DNA from 3 places in the Ensifer sp. 22521 genome. Region 3 is predicted to be linked to each of the others. Evidence: riboswitches for the same ligand, from Rfam matches in the RefSeq annotation. Region 3 holds a riboswitch; each other region holds the start of a gene.
The links. A riboswitch is a leader RNA that binds a small molecule or an ion and turns the genes downstream of it on or off. The one in region 3 is predicted to bind cobalamin.
Positions count from the first base shown of each region.

Region 1: it holds a riboswitch for cobalamin, as region 3 does, so the genes downstream of both, ACTJKE_RS25615 (DUF1636 family protein) here and nrdH (glutaredoxin-like protein NrdH) in region 3, are expected to answer to the same signal.
Region 2: it holds a riboswitch for cobalamin, as region 3 does, so the genes downstream of both, cobU (bifunctional adenosylcobinamide kinase/adenosylcobinamide-phosphate guanylyltransferase) here and nrdH (glutaredoxin-like protein NrdH) in region 3, are expected to answer to the same signal.

Region 1 is NZ_JBQENM010000019.1:118,232-120,488, forward strand. Features, by position in the region: gene ACTJKE_RS25610 (ABC transporter ATP-binding protein) at 1-736, opposite strand, end outside; gene ACTJKE_RS25615 (DUF1636 family protein) at 813-1,226, opposite strand; cobalamin riboswitch at 1,332-1,547, opposite strand; gene ACTJKE_RS25620 (DUF1330 domain-containing protein) at 1,763-2,056, shown strand.
Region 2 is NZ_JBQENM010000019.1:37,203-39,459, forward strand. Features, by position in the region: gene cobW (cobalamin biosynthesis protein CobW) at 1-791, opposite strand, end outside; gene cobU (bifunctional adenosylcobinamide kinase/adenosylcobinamide-phosphate guanylyltransferase) at 795-1,319, opposite strand; cobalamin riboswitch at 1,756-1,904, opposite strand; gene ACTJKE_RS25170 (adenylate/guanylate cyclase domain-containing protein) at 2,148-2,257, shown strand, end outside.
Region 3 is NZ_JBQENM010000003.1:112,328-114,584, reverse strand. Features, by position in the region: gene nrdE (class 1b ribonucleoside-diphosphate reductase subunit alpha) at 1-280, opposite strand, end outside; gene nrdI (class Ib ribonucleoside-diphosphate reductase assembly flavoprotein NrdI) at 250-666, opposite strand; gene nrdH (glutaredoxin-like protein NrdH) at 679-900, opposite strand; cobalamin riboswitch at 1,300-1,524, opposite strand; gene ACTJKE_RS04625 (hypothetical protein) at 1,814-2,257, opposite strand, start outside; gene ACTJKE_RS04620 (LysR substrate-binding domain-containing protein) at 2,255-2,257, shown strand, end outside.

The sequences.
Region 1 (2,257 bases), on a different contig from region 3:
CGGTGGCGGTGACACCGAAGGCGGAGGACAGCGCCCGCGGGCTCAGCACCGCGTCGGGTGTGCCAAAGGCGATGAGCCGCCCCGCCGTCACGATCGCCACGTCAGTCGCGAATTCGGCGGCGAGATTGATGTCGTGCAGCGTCGATACGATCGTCAGCTTCAACGTCTGCAACAGCTCGAGGATTTCGAGCTGGTGGCGGATGTCGAGATGGTTGGTCGGCTCATCGAGGATGATGATGCGCGGCTCCTGGGCAAGCGCCCGGGCAATCAGCACCCGCTGTTTCTCGCCGCCCGAGAGCGTCGAGAACTGGCGGCCGGCCAGATGGGCGAGATCGAGATGGGAGAGTGCATGCTGCACCCGCTCGCGGTCGGTGTCCGTCCAGCCGTTGAGCCCCTCCCGCCGCGGGATGCGGCCCATCATCACCACGTCGCGCACGCTGAAGGGAAAATCGCCGGGCATTTCCTGAAGCACGACGGCGATCGTTTTCGCCGCTTCGCGCGCCGAAATCGACCACAGGTCGACGCCGTCGACCTCGATGCGGCCCGCATTCGGCTGCACCGCCCGGTAAAGGCAGCGTAAGAGCGAGGTCTTGCCGGCCCCGTTCGGCCCGAGGATCGCAAGCCGGCTGCCCGCCTCGATCGCGAAGTCCATGTCGTCGACCAGGGTCAGCCCCGGGCGCGGCCCCCAGCAAAGCCCCTTAACGCGAAGGGCGGCTCCTGTTGCGGTGCAGGTCATGGTCTGATCCCACCCCGGCAGCGCCACGCGTCCATCCCCGACGCACCAAACGCGCTTGAGCGCATGCGTGTCGCGCTCATTGGAAATGGCCCGCAACGTCTTCGGAGACGAGCATGGCCGCCGGGATGCGGGCGAGCGTCTTGCCCTTCAGCCCGCGCGGCCGTTCGGCAGCCCGCGTCATGCCGTCGCCGCGCTCCACATAGGTGGCGGCAAAGCGGACGAGATCGTCGATGTCCTCTTCCGGCGAAATGTCGCCAAAGAGATAGGTCGCCTTGCCCGTCGCCTGGAAGGCGATGGTGCAGGGGCGCGTACATGCCGCCATGCAGACCGTGCCGGCAATCGAGAAATCACGATCGAGCGGCTCGCCGAGCGCGGCAATGCTGCGGTTAAGACGCTTTATCAGCTCGGCGCCCGGCATGCAGGGGCCGCCGGTAAAACGGCAATCGGTGCAGACCGTTATCTTATGCTGTCGGGAAGTCGGCTCAGCCATTTTCTCTCTCCGCCGGACTGACGGCAAGAGATGGCGAAGCGGTAGGATGACGGATGACCGTCGCGCGAAAGCCAGTTCTTTTCCATCGGAACACCCCGTCCGTTGTGGTTGATCGGTTCGATGGCAGGTCTCCTGGCTCGCGGGTCGCGGCGCATCCACGTCTTCCCGGCCATTGGCCAGTGACATGGTGTGAATGCGCTGTCCGCTCACAGTTGCGGGGGCAGCCACGGTTTCGGTCCCGTCAGGGTCGTCCGTTCCGTGTTCCCTTTTCAGCCGCCTCCGCATTGTCGCGGACGCAGCACCATCGCGCTCTTCCTCGCATGAATCGGCAGCGGATACAACCGATGGGGTCGGGCGGCCGGGATCTATCAACATGCGGCGTTTCGTCATATACTGACTGTTATAAAATAACATAACAACAATCAACAAGGTAATGATCCTAAGTCACCCTGCCGGCCGCCGCGGGCGAGAGTCTCGCCTGACGGCGACGACCGGCGTATCCTTGCTCCTTGGCTTGTCGGGAAAGGAGCTCTGCCATGGCTGCCTATTTGATCGCCGATGTCGATATCACCGATGCAGCGACCTTCGAGGAATACAAAAGAGAGGTGCCGGCGACGGAGGCCCGCTATGGCGGGCGCTATCTCGGCCGCGGTGGCGCAACCCGGGTGCTTGAAGGCGACTGGGAACCGCACCGGCTCGTCATCCTCGAGTTCCCGGACATGCAAGCCTTGCTCTCCTGGTACCAATCGCCGGAGTATCAGCGCCTGAAGACGATCCGTGAGCGCTGTGCCAGGACACGGATCATAGCACTCGAAGGCGTCGCCATCTGAAGCGGAGCGCAAGACTGGCCGCAATTGCCGGCCTTGCTCGTGAAACGAACGGATGAGCGCCCCCGTCACTTCAAGCTTCGCGGCGCGCGGATGAAGCAACTGCGGGGCATGTGCTCCGGGTCCATCGACATGCGGCGTTTCGTCATGTCCATCCGTTATGCGATAACATAAAAATACAACGCCAGAGTTGAATAGCCGGCG
Region 2 (2,257 bases), on a different contig from region 3:
AAGCTGTCGAACTCGTCATGGTCGTGCTCCTCGCCCGCCTCATGCTCCATCTCGTGATGCGACTTGCGGTTGGCGATATCGCTTTCGGTGCCGACGCCGAGGCCGAGCAGGATGGCGGCGGCCACCTCGCCGTTCTTCGCCTCGATCATGGTCGGCTTGCGGCTGGTGCGCGAGGAAACCTCGTCGCGTACCGCCTTGAGGCCGGACGCGTCGATCAGATCGGTCTTGTTGAGCACTATGAGGTCGGCAGCGGTCAGCTGATCCTCGAACAGTTCCTCGATCGGGCTTTCATGGTCGAGATTGTCGTCCTCGACGCGCAGCGCATCGACCTTGTCATGGTCGTCGGCAAAGCGGCCGGCGGCAACGGCAGCGCTGTCGACCACGGTGACGACGCCATCGACGGTGACTTCACTGCGGATATCCGGCCAGTTGAAGGCGGCGATCAGCGGCTGCGGCAAAGCCAGGCCCGAGGTCTCGATGATGATATGGTCCGGGCGGTTTTCGCGCTCGAGCAGCTTGGTCATGGTCGGGATGAAATCATCGGCCACGGTGCAGCAGATGCAGCCATTGGTAAGTTCGATGATGTCGTCCTCGGTGCAGGCCTCCGCACCGCAGCCCTTCAAGACGTCGCCGTCGACGCCGAGATCGCCGAACTCGTTGATGATCAGCGCGATGCGCTTGCCGTCGGCGTTCTGCAACAGATTGCGGATCATCGTCGTCTTGCCGGCGCCGAGGAAGCCGGTGATGACAGTCGCCGGGATCTTGCCGTGGCTGGTTCTCGCAGTGGTCATTATTCAACCCTTCATTTTCAGCGGCAAACCGGCCGCGACAAAGTAAACTTCAGCGGATTTCTCCGCAACGATCTGGTGAAGCCGGCCGGCATGGTCGCGAAACTCGCGCGCCATGCGGTTCTCGGGCACAATGCCGAGGCCGACCTCGTTGGAAACGAAAACGAGGCGCGCCTGCGCCTGCGGCAGGTAGGCGGCGAGCGCTGCGAACTCCGCCTCGATGTCGCGCTCCTCGAGCATGAGATTGGTGACCCACAGCGTCAGGCAGTCGATCAGCACGACGTGATCGGGATTATCGATGCGACTGAGGATGCCGACGAGATCGACCGGCTCCTCATGCGTCGTCCAGCCTTCGCCGCGGCGCATCTTGTGATGGTCGATGCGCGCGCGCATTTCGTCGTCCCAGGCGCGGCCGGTGGCGACATAATGTTTGGCGAGACCGGACGCTTCGACGAGCTTCTCGGAAAAGCTGGACTTGCCGGAACGGGCGCCGCCGAGGACCAGAACGGGTCCGGCGCTGGGATTGCTCATCGCGACCGCGCCAAGGTCAGCGGCAGATGGCAACAGCCGTTCGACGCGCCGGCGGCGCGTTCGGGAAAGTATCTGAGAGCCAAAACAACCTCCGTGATGGCGTTGGAGACGACACGTCTCCTCGGGCGGAATGCCCATGTCGGGTGGCAGGTCTCCTGGCTCACGGCGTCACGAGGCCCCACATCGCCTCGCTCAGAATGGACGAGGTTCCGATGTCAGGACCCGAGCGGCCCGCCTCACCTTCCCGGCGCTTTCCGGTGCCACAGCGAACCTTTGCGCGTCGTCTCCGACGCGCGGCGCTGTGGGCGGCTTCGTGAAAGGCGGACGATTCGTAGAAGAAGAGGCGTCCAACCCGGCTGATCACGATGCCACGCCAGTGGCTTTTCCGGCTCGATTCCGCACTGCCTCGATTGCCCCATGCAACCGGCTGGCAGCTCTGAATTTGAGCCCGATGGCGAACCCTGACCGTTCTACAGTCGCGGGGTCGGCTGCGATAAGGATGCCCGATTTGGGTCCATCCGTCACATTCCCAATTATTCCCCCCGATCGCCACGACAAGGGGGAACCATCCAACATCCGATGATTAGGAAGCGGGCGCCGCAAAGTCAATCGACGCTTGCGACACCTCCCCGGCCGACTTGCGTCGCGCGACGATTTGTCGAGCGCGAAGCCGCACCGGACATGAGGCGAATGGCAGATCGCGAACGAACATATTTTAGCAATGACGGATGTTGCGTTAAACTGCAGCGCCGCGCGTCCTATGGACGTGCAAAGGTCGCTGAACCATCCCGCAACCGACCCGAGGGGCTTCGTTTATCCGGTAGGCACATGGAACGCAGGCTCGCCGCCGTGATGATTGCCGACGTTTGCGGCTATGGGCTGCTTACCCAGGCCGACGAGGAGGGTACCTGCGCCCGCTTTCAGGCCGACCTGCACGA
Region 3 (2,257 bases):
GGTCGTAGAGGTCGCGGACGAAATTGAAGGAATACTGATCCAGCACCTGCTGTTCATAGTAGCCCTCGGTCACCAGATAATCGAGCTTCTCCCTGAGGTTATGGAAGAAGACGGTGTTCTGGTTGACGTGCTGGAGGAAATACTGCTTCGCCGCCAGCCGGTCCTTGTCGAGCTGGATGCGCCCCTCTTCATCATAGAGGTTCAGCATCGCGTTCAGCGCATGATAGTCCAGCGCCGCTTCCGTCGCCTTCAGGGGGCGTTCGAGTGTTGAGACGTCCAAAATCGTTCCATCCCGTTTCTGACATTGGCGACGTCTTCCTCGGTTCCGAGAAGCTCGAACCGGTAAAGGTAGGGCACCTGGCATTTGGCCGCGATGACGTCGCCGGCGATCCCATAGGTCGCGCCGAAATTGCTGTTGCCCGCGGCAATGACGCCGCGGATGTGAGAGCGGTTGCCCGCATCGTTGAGGAAGCGGATCACCTGTTTCGGCACCGCACCCCGGCCGTCGTCGCCGCAATAGGTGGGCACGACCAGCACGAAGGGCTCGGAAACCGTAAGCGAAGCCTTACTTTCCTTGAGCGGTATGCGCGCTGCGCGAAGGCCGAGCTTTTCGACGAAGCGATGGGTGTTTTCCGAGCGGCTGGAAAAATAGACGATCAGGCCCACCGCCTGTCTCCTCTAGGAAAGCGCGCTGATCTTGTCGGGGCGAAAACCCGCCCAGTGTTCGGGTCCGGCGACGACGACGGGAAGCTGCATGTAACCGAGGCCCTTGACCGTTTCGAGCGCGTCCTGGTCGATGGAGATATCAATGACCTCGTAGTTGACACCCTGGCGATCGAGCGCCCGGTAGGTCGCGGTGCATTGGACGCAGGCGGGCTTGCTATAGACGGTAACGTTCATTTCTTCCTCGTTTGGTCGGCTGGATGAGAGCATGAGAAGGTGCACGGACACGCAGCCGCGATCCGGCGAAATGCAGGGCTGTCATGGCTGTGGCTCGCTCGGATCTGGACGCCCGGGCATGCCTCTTCGTCAGCTGCGCGGGAAACCGCGCCTCTTGATTGGCGAGCGATAGAATTTCAATGACGCGGGCATGACTTCACCCCGAAGCTTTCGACAGGCTGCCGGGGAGACGTCGAGACGATCAGGCAGGCTCATCCTGCCGCACTACAGCGCCGTGCGTCCTATCAGACGCGCAAAGGTCGCTGTAGCACTTCGATTTGCTGCATGTTTTTATCCTTAAATCGGCGACGATTTAAGGAAACATGCAGTGGACTCAACCCCTCCGGACACCCCGCCCGTGGACGTTTATTGCTCGAGGCAGGTCTCCTGGCTCACGGGTCTCAGCTTCCATCCCGACCTTCCCGAGGCCTCATGCCTCAGTGGTCCAATTCCGGACAGTCGCTCGCCGTCTACAGTTGCGGGGGCAGCTACGGCATAGCCTGGCGAAAACTCGCCGACGCACCGTATTCCCGTCTTAGCTCTCAATCCCTGCGAATCGAGAGAACCTCGAACACTAGATATAGTAGTTCATCGCAAATCTGCGTCAATAGGTTCGAGGTGCCTGAAGCCGGGGAGAGAAGGTGATTTCTTTCGCCGTGTGGATAACAAGGAGTAAACGACGGGATGCGGCGAAACCTGTGGGTGGAGAGCTTCTCGGCTTCGAGCCCGGCGCTCGCTCCGTTGCCGATCACTTGCGAAGAGGCTCCGGCACGTCGCTTTTAGAAACGCCACGCCGGATCTCTCCCGAATTCGGTCCACGTGCTGGCAGGTGGCAGATCACGACAACTGCGCTGTCTCTTGCCTCTGCGCTCCGTCAATCGCAGAGCGACATGCTTACGTCTTTGTTTTCTCCGGGCTGGGCTCGAGGCGAAGCCCTTGCCATTTGCGGCGCGTCGCCGCAATCCCGCTCCGACGAGGGCGGTGACTTGCGCGGATTGCCGTCCGTCGGCCAATGCCACGGATCGGCAATATCGCCGATGTGCGCCCGGACGGTCTCGTGATCCCGCGTCAATCCGATATCCTTCAGCTGGAATTCGCTGAACGTATCGATGTCGATGGTCGGGTTGAGCGCGTTCCCGGCCCAGTTCAGGGCATGAAGGATCGTTGATCGCACTGCGCTAAGCATTGCTATCCTCTTTGTTTTTGCTGTTGTGTTCGCGAAAAAAGTGAGGATTTTTGCTGCTTCGCGCAAAGCGATTTCTCGCATGCTGGCATAAAGAATGCTTATGTCAGGGCCATGAGCAAGATTCCTCCCATG